DNA from 2 places in the Sphaerimonospora mesophila genome. Region 1 is predicted to be linked to the other one. Evidence: predicted binding sites of a transcription regulator. Region 1 holds the regulator's gene; the other holds the start of a gene.
What was found. The regulator HrcA, encoded in region 1, represses chaperone genes, less so after heat shock. The targets are predictions, from matches to a motif close to TTGGCACTCTCNNNNNGAGAGTGCCAA.
Positions count from the first base shown of each region.

Region 2: groL (chaperonin GroEL) is a predicted target of HrcA. The motif match lies at 3,762-3,788, and genes of this name have one in related genera.

Region 1 is NZ_BCBX01000055.1:55,632-60,969, reverse strand. Features, by position in the region: gene AP234_RS31445 (DUF3097 domain-containing protein) at 1-701, opposite strand, end outside; gene hrcA (heat-inducible transcriptional repressor HrcA) at 930-1,943, shown strand; gene dnaJ (molecular chaperone DnaJ) at 1,950-3,083, shown strand; gene AP234_RS31430 (16S rRNA (uracil(1498)-N(3))-methyltransferase) at 3,112-3,873, shown strand; gene AP234_RS31425 (hypothetical protein) at 3,919-4,623, opposite strand; gene AP234_RS31420 (SigE family RNA polymerase sigma factor) at 4,620-5,099, opposite strand.
Region 2 is NZ_BCBX01000047.1:130,126-135,463, forward strand. Features, by position in the region: gene AP234_RS27975 (AAA family ATPase) at 1-1,916, shown strand, start outside; gene groL (chaperonin GroEL) at 2,029-3,654, opposite strand; gene AP234_RS27985 (cold-shock protein) at 4,016-4,216, opposite strand; gene AP234_RS27990 (MoaD/ThiS family protein) at 4,472-4,747, opposite strand; gene thrC (threonine synthase) at 4,784-5,338, opposite strand, start outside.

The DNA.
Region 1 (5,338 bases):
TCCCCGGGCTCCATCCGCCAGCCCAGGGCCGCGATCACGCCTTCCTTCCAGGGAACGCACTTCGGCACGTCCGGCCAGGCCGGGATGCCGAGCACGGCCGGTTTGACCGCCTGCCAGATGTCCACGTACGGATGACCGACCACCAGCACGTGGTCACCCGACACGCGGGCGGTGATCCGGCTCTCCTTCGAGCCCGGCACGAGGTGATCGACGAGCACGCCCAGTCGCCGTCCGGGCCCGGGGGCGAACTCCTCGACGATGCCGGGCAGGTCGTCGATCCCCTCCAGGAACTCGACGGCGACGCCCTCCACCCGCAGATCGTGTCCCCAGATCTTCTCCACCAGGGAGGCGTCGTGGACCCCTTCGACGTAGATCCGGCTCTCCCTGGCGACACGAGCGCGCAGCCCCTCGACCGCTATCGATCCCGACGCGCTCCGCCGGGGTCCCTTCGGCGCGGCGGCCGGCCGTACCAGCGTGACGGGCCTGCCGTCGAGGAGGAACCCGGCGGGCGTCAGCGGGAAGACCCGCCGCCGTCCGAACCGGTCCTCCAGTGTGACGGCCTCCTTGTCGCAGGCCACCACCGCACCGCAGAAGCGTCCCTCCGCGTCTTCGACCACGAGGTCGTGCTCCGCTGGAATCTCCGGGATCTGGCCGCGTCTGGGCCGTCGCCAGTCACCGGAGAGCACGTCCCGCCCATACATGCCGGGAACGCTAGCAAACGACGCGCCGGACGGGGCCGCCCACCGGGATCGGCGGCTAATGTACGGATTGTCGGGAATTGAGGAAAAGGTTCGCGTATAACACGCTTAGGGTTGGTTGTCCATTGTGTCGCGGGCGTTATCGCACCGCAGGTCGCAGTGGCCGTACACTTGGCACTCGGGAACACAGAGTGCCAGAGTCGGTGTTTCCAGGCACAGGGAGGTGACACATTGCTCGACGACCGCAAGCTGGCGGTGCTGCGCGCCATCGTCGAGGACTACGTGTCCACCAATGAGCCGGTGGGTTCCAAGGCCCTCGCGGACAGGCACAACCTCGGCGTCTCCCCGGCGACGATCCGCAACGACATGGCGGCGCTGGAGGAGCAGGGATACATCCGTCAGCCGCACACGAGCGCGGGAAGGGTGCCGACGGACAAGGGCTACCGGCTGTTCGTCGACCGGCTCTCGTCGATCAAACCGCTGTCCGTGGCGGAGCGCAGGGCGATCGAGACGTTCCTCGCCGGAGCGGTCGATCTCGACGAGATCGTCATGCGTACGGTGCGCCTGCTGGCGCAGCTCACCCGGCAGGTCGCCGTGGTCCAGTACCCCTCGCTGACGAGGTCGTCGATCAGGCACGTGGAGATCGTGCCCCTGGCCGAGCGGCGGGTCATGCTCGTGCTGATCACGAACACCGGCCGGGTCGAACAGCGGGTGATCGACCTCCCCGAGGACGTCGCCGACGAGCGGATCGGGAACCTGCGCGCGGTGCTCAACAGCTGCCTGGACGGCTGCGGCCTGTCCATGGTGCCGGAGACCGTGGCCGACCTCCCCGAGCGGCTGCCGCCGGAGGACCGGCAGGTGGCCGTCACGATTCTGTCGGTGCTCCTGGAGACGCTGGTCGAACGGCACGAAGAGAAGATCGTGTTCGCCGGTGCGGCCAACCTCGCCGCCGCCGACTTCAGCGTGGGCCTGCGTGACGTGCTGGAGGCGCTGGAGGAGCAGGTGGTCCTCATGCGGCTCCTGGGCGAGACCGGCGGTATTTCGGAACTCACGGTCCGGATCGGTTCGGAAAATCCTTACAGCGGACTGCGGGGTACCTCTATCGTGGCCGCGGGATACGGTTCGGGCGACAAGGAACTGGCCCGGCTCGGAGTGCTGGGCCCGACGCGAATGGACTATCCGGTGACGATGGGTGCGGTGCGCGCCGTTGCGCGCTACGTCGGCCAGATCCTGGCGGGGTCGTAAGTGGCAGTGGCAAAGGACTATTACGAGATCCTCGGAGTCCGCCGCGACGCCGGCCCGGACGAGATCAAGAAGGCGTATCGGCGGCTCGCCCGCGAGCTGCACCCGGACGTCAACCCCGATCCCCAGACCCAGGAGCGGTTCAAGGAGATCACCCAGGCGTACGAGGTGCTGTCCGACGCGAACAAGCGCCGCATGTACGACCTGGGCGGCGACCCGTTCGGCGGGGGCGCGGGCGCCGGGGCCGGCGGCTTCGGGGCCGGCTTCCCGTTCAGCGACATCATGGACGCGTTCTTCGGTTCCGCCGGCGCGTCCAGGGGGCCGCGTTCGCGTGCCCGGCGTGGGCGCAACGCCACGATCCGGGTCGAGCTCGACCTGGCGGAGGCGGCGTTCGGCACCACCCGGGAGATCGTGGTCGACACGGCCGTGCTGTGCGACGTCTGCCAGGGTTCCGGCGCCGCGGCCGGCACCCACCCCGACACCTGCGACATGTGCCACGGCCGCGGCGAGGTGTCCCAGGTGACCCGCTCGTTCCTCGGCCAGGTCATGACCTCCCGCCCGTGCCCGCAGTGCGGCGGCTACGGCAGCGTGATCCGCAACCCGTGCATGGAGTGCTCCGGCGAGGGCCGGGTGCGCACCCGGCGCACGATCAAGGTCAGGATTCCGGCCGGCGTCGAGGACGGCACCCACATCCAGCTCGCCGGCGAGGGCGAGATCGGCCCCGGCGGCGGGCCTCCCGGCGACCTCTTCCTGGAGATCGCCGAGCGGCCGCACGCGATCTTCGAACGCCGGGGCGACGACCTGCACTGCACGGTCCACATCCCGATGACGGCCGCCGCGCTCGGCACCTCGCTCACCGTCGAGACGCTGGACGGCGCGCAGGAGATCGACGTACGGCCCGGCACCCAGGCCGGTCAGGTCATCCCCCTGTACGGCAAGGGCGTCCAGCGGCTCAACGAGACCGGCAGGGGCGACCTGCTGATCCATGTCAACGTCGAGACCCCGCTCAAACTGGACGCGCAGCAGGAGGAACTGCTGCGGGAGCTGGCCAAGCTGCGCGGCGAGGAGCGGCCACCGGGCAAGTTCTCCCCCGGGCAGCAGGGCTTCTTCTCCCGGCTGCGCGACGCGTTCAACGGTCGCTGATCCCGATCGGAGACGAAGGCACGAGCGCATGAGCGTTCCGGTGTTCCTGTCGGAGGCGGCCGGCCGACCGGCCGGGGGCGGTGACCGCGTCGTCCTCGACGGCCCAGAGGGCCGGCACGCCGCCGCCGTACGCAGGATGCGCCCCGGCGAGCGGCTCGACCTCACCGACGGGGCCGGCCGGGTCGCCGAGTGCGTGGTGCTGGACGTGGGCCGAGATCGTCTGACCGCCGAGGTGCTCCGGTGGTTCGAGGTCGAGCCGCCCCGGCCCCGCCTGATCGTGGTCCAGGGCCTGCCCAAGGGCGACCGGGGTGAGCTCGCGGTCGAGATGTTGACCGAGGCGGGAGTGGACGTGATCGTGCCGTGGGCCGCGGCACGCTGCGTGACCCGGTGGCAGGGCGACCGGGCCGCGAAGGCCCTCGGCCGCTGGCGCGGCACGGCCCGCGAGGCCGCCAAGCAGTCCCGCCGGTTTCACCTGCCCGAGGTGACCGAGCAGGCCACCACGGCCCGCGTCGCCGACCTGATCGCCTCGGCCGCGCTGGCGGTCGTGCTGCACGAGGAGGCCGCCGAACCCCTCAGCGGTCTCGACGTCCCCGGCGTTCTCACCGATGCCCGCGGCCGGAGCGACATCGTCGTCGTGGTCGGGCCGGAGGGCGGCATCACCGATGCGGAGGTCGCGGCGTTCCGTGCGGCGGGAGCCGTACCCGCCCTGCTCGGGCCGACGGTGCTGCGCACGTCGACGGCGGGGATCGCCGCTGCGGCCGTGCTGCTGTCCCGCTGCGGCCGCTGGTGATCCCGCGGACCCCGCGGTAACTGATCTCCGCGGTTCCCGGGAGTGTCAGGGGGTCGGCGTCTCGGCGGGGGTGGGCGTGGGCGCCGGGCTGGAAGGCGGGGTGTGCGGTGTGGGCGTCGGCCGGTGCGGTGAGGGCGTGGCGGGCGGCGCCGACGTTCCGGTGGTGATCGTCGGCACGGGCGCCGGCGGCTGCGCCGTCGGCCCGGGTGGGCAGGACGACGCGACCGAGGGCGTGGCTCCGGGCTCCGCCTCGACCGTCCCCGGCCCGTCGGGCTCGGCTTCGGGCGCGGGGGAGGGGCACGGGCTCGGCCTCGACGGCGAGGGCTTGGGGCGCGGCCAGGTCCGCTGCGGCGTCGGAGTGGACGTCACGGGGGTCGGGCTCGGCTGATGGACGCGGGTTCCGCCGACCGAGGGGACGACCACGGCCGGGGGCGGCGTCGCCGCGGGCGGGCGCGTCATGGACGAGGTGTCGCGCTCCCCGTCGTCCACACTGGTCGTCTGAGACAGGCCGGTGCTCTCGACCACCTGGGTGCGCAGGTCCGGGATGATCATCACGGTCGCGCCGGCCACGAGGACGGCGCCCGCGACGGATGCGCCGACCCGCCACCAGAACAGGTTGCGCACGCCGCGCCTCGCGATCCGGGCGCGGATGATCTCTAGTCCTTCGGGAGACGGTACGACCGAGTCCGCCTCCGCGCGCAGGGCACGGCGCAGCGACTCGCCGTACTCGTCGTCGGGCGGGAAGGTCATGAGAACTGCTCCAGTGCCATCCGTAGTGCGGCCATGCCGCGGGACGTGTGACTTTTCACCGCGCCCTTGCTGATGCCCATCGCGTGCGCGATCTCGGCCTCCGACAGGTCACCGTAGTAACGCAGCACCAGCGCCTCGCGCTGCCGGGTCGGCAGGCGGCGAAGTGCCTCGATGACAGCGGAGCGCTCCAACTCGCCGATCGCGCCGTTCTCCGCGCTGGGGGCGTCGGGCAGGCCCTTGGGGGCGTACTTCTCCACGACCGCGCGATGGCGCAGCACGGAACGAGAACGGTTGACGACCGACTGGCGCAGGTAGGCGAGCGCCTTGTCGGTGTCCCTCAGGCGGCGCCACGCCCCGTGAATCGCGACGAACGCGTCCTGGACGACCTCTTCGGCGCTGGCGACATCGCGCACCAGAAGCACCGCGAGACGCACCAGCGACCGATAATGGGCGCTGTAGAGCGCTGTAACGGCCATGTCGGCGTCCCAGCCGACGGGCACCGCTCCCAGCGACCGGTCGGCCACGAGGGTCTCAGTGGTCACGTCGATAGGACGCTCGTCATTCCCGGGGGGTTTACGTTCTTCCGAATCATTAGGGGGCATGGCCCAGCGCTGTCCTCGCCCGACGCTAGGAATTTTTTCCTGTGCAGTCTCGCACAAGCTCAGGTTATCCGGCGGGATCATCAGCGTCATCACGGATCGACAACGGCTAATGT
Region 2 (5,338 bases), on a different contig from region 1:
GCGACTGGGTCTCCCGGGAGATCCTCCAGGGCCTGCTCGACCAGCGGGTCGCCGCCCTGGCCGATCAACCGGACGCCCCGCTCTTCTTCGGCCGCCTGGACCGCTCCGCCGACGACGACCTGCCCGGCACGATCTACGTCGGGCGGCGGCACGTGCACGACGACCGCAGCCGCCCCCTCGTGATCGACTGGCGGGCGCCGGTCTCCCGCGCGTTCTACCAGGCCGGCCCCGCCGACCCGATGGGCGTCGCGCTCCGCCGCCGGTTCGGCTACCAGGGCGGCGAGCTCACGGCGTACGAGGACGAGCCGCTCGGCGACGGACGGCCCGGGCGCCTACCCGCGGGTCCGCCGCCCGAGCAGAGCTCACTGCTGCTACGGGAGATCGAGCGGCCGCGCAGCGGGCCGATGCGCGACATCGTCGCGACCATCCAGCCCGACCAGGACGAGATCGTCCGCGCCGACCTCGGCGTCACGGTCTGCGTCCAGGGCGCCCCCGGCACCGGGAAGACCGCCGTGGGGCTGCACCGGGCCGCCTACCTCCTGTTCACCCACCGGGAGCGGCTCACCCGATCCGGTGTGATGGTCGTGGGCCCCAACCGGGCCTTCCTCTCCTACATCTCCTCCGTGCTGCCCGCGCTCGGCGAGGTGCGGGTCGACCAGACGACCGTGACCGGCATGCTCGGCGGCCACGCCCATCCGGAGGACCCCGCCGTGTCAGCGGTCAAGGGCGACGGACGGATGGCCGCCGTCCTGGAACGGGCGCTGTGGCTCCACGTCGGCAAGCCCGAGGAGGGGCTGCTGGTCACCAAGGGCGCCAACCGCTACCGGGTGCCCGAGCACGAGGTGCGCGAGATGGTCGCCGCGCTACGCGGCACGACCAGGTACGGCCCCGGCCGCACGATCCTCGCCCAGCGGCTCGCCCACTCCGTGCTCGTGCAGATGGAACGCCGCGGCGAGTCGCCGGACGACCGGGTGCAGGACGCGGTGGCGCGGTCGAAGCCGGTGAAGGCCATCCTCGACCAGGTGTGGCCGAAGCTCACCGCCGAGCAGGTGCTCTTCCGGCTGCTGTCGGACGCCGAGTTCCTGGCCAGGGCGGCCAAGACCGATCTGTCGGCGGAGGAGCGGGAGCTGATCTCGTGGCGCAAGCCGTACCGGACGCATCGCTCGGCCAAATGGTCGGCGGCCGACGCCGCCCTGCTGGACGAGCTGAACGACCTCATCGAGCGGACGCCCTCGCACGGCCACCTGGTCATCGACGAGGCCCAGGACCTGTCCGCCATGCAGTTGCGCGCGCTCGGGCGGCGGTGCCGTACGGGCTCGGCGACGATCCTGGGTGACCTCGCGCAGGGCACCACGCCCTGGTCGGCGACGTCATGGAAGACCGTGCTCGACCATCTCGGCCAGCCCGACGGGGAGGTCACCGAGCTCACCGTCGGTTTCCGCGTGCCACGCGAGGTCCTCGACTTCGCCGCCAGGCTGCTCCCCTCGGTCGCGCCGGACCTGGCCGCCCCGCGGTCGCTGCGCCCCGGCGCGGGCTCCCTGACCGTACGGCACGTGCCCGACGCCGTCGCCGCCGTGCCCGAGGTCGTACGAGAGGCCCTCGGCCGGGAGGGCTCCATCGGCGTCATCGTGCCCGACTCCGCAGTGCCCGCCGTCTCGGCTGCCCTCGACGGCGCCGCCGAACTCGTCGGCGGCGAGGCTCCGGCGGGCGACTCGGCGGCCGAGGACCGGGTGCTCATCGTCCCCGCCACGCTCGCCAAGGGTCTCGAGTACGACCACGTCGTCCTGGTGGAGCCCGCCGACATCGTGGCGGCGGAAGACCGCGGTCTGGCCCGCCTCTACGTGGTGCTCACCCGTGCCGTCACCTCACTGACGGTCCTCCACGCCGAACCCCTCCCCGCCCAGCTCACAAGCTGACCCGGCGGAAACGGAAGGGGCGGCTTCCGGGTGACCGGGAAACGGAAGGGGCGGCTCCCGGGTGACCGGGAATCCGCCCCTTCTCGTGGCTCTGGCAAGGAGAGCGGGAGGACTAGAAGTCCATGTCGCCGCCGCCACCGGGCATGGCCGGGGCCTTCTCCTTCTCGGGCTTCTCGGCGATGACGGCCTCGGTGGTGAGGAACAGCGCCGCGATGGACGCCGCGTTCTGCAGTGCGGAACGCGTCACCTTGGCCGGGTCGATGATGCCCGACTCGAACATGTTCACGTACTCGCCGGTGGCCGCGTTGAGGCCCTCGCCCGCGGGAAGGTTGCGGACCTTCTCCACCACGACGCCGCCCTCGAGGCCGGCGTTGACGGCGATCTGCTTCAGCGGCTCCTCCAGCGCCTTGCGGACGATCGCGGCACCGGTCGCCTCGTCGCCACCCAGCTCCAGCTTGTCGAAGGCCTTGGCGCCCGCCTGCAGCAGCGCCACGCCACCACCGGGGACGATGCCCTCCTCGACGGCGGCCTTCGCGTTGCGGACGGCGTCCTCGATGCGGTGCTTGCGCTCCTTCAGCTCGACCTCGGTGGCCGCGCCGGCCTTGATGACGGCGACGCCGCCGGCCAGCTTGGCGAGGCGCTCCTGGAGCTTCTCGCGGTCGTAGTCGGAGTCGGTCCGCTCGATCTCGGCGCGGATCTCGTTCACCCGGCCGGAGATCTGCTCGGGGTCGCCGGCACCGTCGACGATGGTGGTCTCGTCCTTGGTGATGACGACCTTGCGGGCGCGGCCGAGCAGGTCGAGGGTCGCGTTCTCGAGCTTGAGGCCGACCTCCTCGGAGATGACCTGGCCACCGGTGAGGATGGCGATGTCGCCCAGCATGGCCTTGCGACGGTCACCGAAGCCGGGGGCCTTGACGGCAACGGACTTGAACAGACCGCGGATCTTGTTGACGACCAGGGTCGCCAGGGCCTCGCCCTCGACGTCCTCGGCGATGATGACCAGCGGCTTGCCCGACTGGACGACCTTGTCCAGCAGCGGGAGCAGGTCCTTGTTGGCGGAGACCTTCGAGTTGACGATGAGGATGTAGGGGTCCTCGAAGACCGCCTCCATGCGCTCGGGGTCGGTCACGAAGTAGCCGGAGACGTAACCCTTGTCGAAGCGCATGCCCTCGGTGAGCTCCAGCTCCAGGCCGAAGGTGTTGCTCTCCTCGACGGTGATGACGCCTTCCTTGCCGACCTTGTCCATCGCCTCGGCGATGAGCGAGCCGATCTCGGGGTCGGCGGCGGAGATGGAGGCGGTGGAGGCGATCTGCTCCTTGGTCTCCACGTCCTTGGCCAGCTTGGAGAGCTCCTCGCTGACGCGCTCGACGGCGGCCTCGATGCCCTTCTTCAGGCCCATCGGGTTGGCGCCCGCCGCCACGTTGCGCAGACCCTCACGTACCAGCGCCTGGGCGAGCACGGTGGCGGTGGTCGTGCCGTCACCGGCGACGTCGTCGGTCTTCTTGGCGACTTCCTTGACCAGCTCGGCGCCGATCTTCTCCCACGGGTCCTCGAGCTCGATCTCCTTGGCGATCGAGACACCGTCGTTGGTGATCGTGGGGGCGCCCCACTTCTTCTCCAGCACGACATTGCGGCCACGGGGGCCGAGGGTCACCTTGACGGCGTCGGCGAGCTGGTTCATACCGCGCTCGAGACCGCGCCGGGCGTCCTCGTCAAACGCGATCATCTTGGCTGCCATAAGGCTAGACCTCCCAGTAGCAGGGTGGCTTCACTGGACCGAGCCGACGCCCGCGACGGCATGGGCCCGCTCTCCCTTCGGGGACCCCATCGCCTCGATCCTGGTTGTTGTCACTCTCGACCTGAGAGTGCCAACCATGTGTTTAGCACTCTACCCTTGTGAGTGCAAGCGCAAGCCAAGTTGCATCTCGGGGCATATCAAGCCCTCTGACCAGCGAAGATTCCGTTGACACACCCCTGTCAGGGCCACGATGGAATGACGAAGGCCCGGCCTCGCCGATGGCGAACCGGGCCTTGCGATGGTCGAGCGACAAGGGCGTGTCCGGCAGGCGCCGTCCGTGCTCCGCCGGACACCCCCGAGATCAGACGGCCCGGACGGCTTCCGCCTGCGGGCCCTTCTGGCCCTGCGTGATGTCGAACTCCACCCGCTGCCCCTGCTCAAGCGACTTGTAGCCGTCCATCAGGATCGCCGAGTAATGAACGAACACGTCCTTGCCACCGTCTACCGCGATGAAGCCGTAGCCCTTGTCCGCGTTAAACCATTTGACGGTGCCCTGCGCCACTTTCCGACTCCTCTTGCTGGGCTGGGGACCACACCCAAGAAGCCCCCGGTTTTGTCGATCGTCCTCGACCATACCTGCGTCAAGGCATCGGACAACAGAGTCAATGCGCAAACTACTACTAGGCGTTCGCTCAAAGCAGGATCAGCGAATATTCACTTTAGTCGTCGATAGTTGATAATTGCACTATTTGATGGACATGGCACGACCTGGACCATGACAAACCCCCAGGTCAGCGGCTTTTCAGTGTGAGCAGACTCAGCCGCCGGCGACGGCCGGGATCACCGAGATCTGCACGCCATCCGGCGTGGGGGTGTCCAGACCCTGGGCGAATCGGACATCCTCTTCTCCGACATAGACGTTGACAAAACGCCGTATTTTGCCCGTTTCGTCCAGGATTCGGCCGCCGATGCCCGGATAGTCCGCATCCAGCTTCTGCAGGACGTCGCGGAGCGTCGCGCCTTCTCCGGACACCTCCGCGACTCCATTCGTATACGTGCGCAGAATCGTCGGAATCCGCACAGAAACGCTCATCTTTCACTCTCTTTCGTTGCGTGGGCGGAAACGCGTTCAGTTGGCAAAAGCCGTACGGAATGCCTCGAGCGACGGCCGGATGACCGCGGCCGGACGGGCGTGCTCGGCGATCGCGTCGAGCGTCTTCAGCCCGTCGCCGGTGTTCAGCACGACGGTCTCGGCCCCCGGGTCGAGCCGGCCCTCCCGCGCCAGCTTTCGCAGCACGCCGACGGTCACACCGCCCGCCGTCTCGGCGAAGACACCCTCGGTCCGCGCCAGCAGGCGGATGGCCTCGACCACCTCGCGGTCGTCGACGTCCTCCACCGCGCCGCCCGTACGCCGGGCGATGTCCAGCACGTACGGCCCGTCCGCCGGGTTGCCGATCGCCAGCGACTTGGCGATCGTGTCCGGCTTGACCGGCTGCACCACATCGTGCCCGGCCTTGAACGCCCGCGAGACCGGCGAGCAGCCCTCCGCCTGCGCACCGAAGATCCGGTACGGACGGTCCTCCACCAGGCCGAGCTTGATCAGCTCGCGGAATCCCTTGTCCACCTTGGTGAGCTGCGATCCGGAGGCCACCGGGATGACGATCTGCTCGGGCAGCCGCCAGCC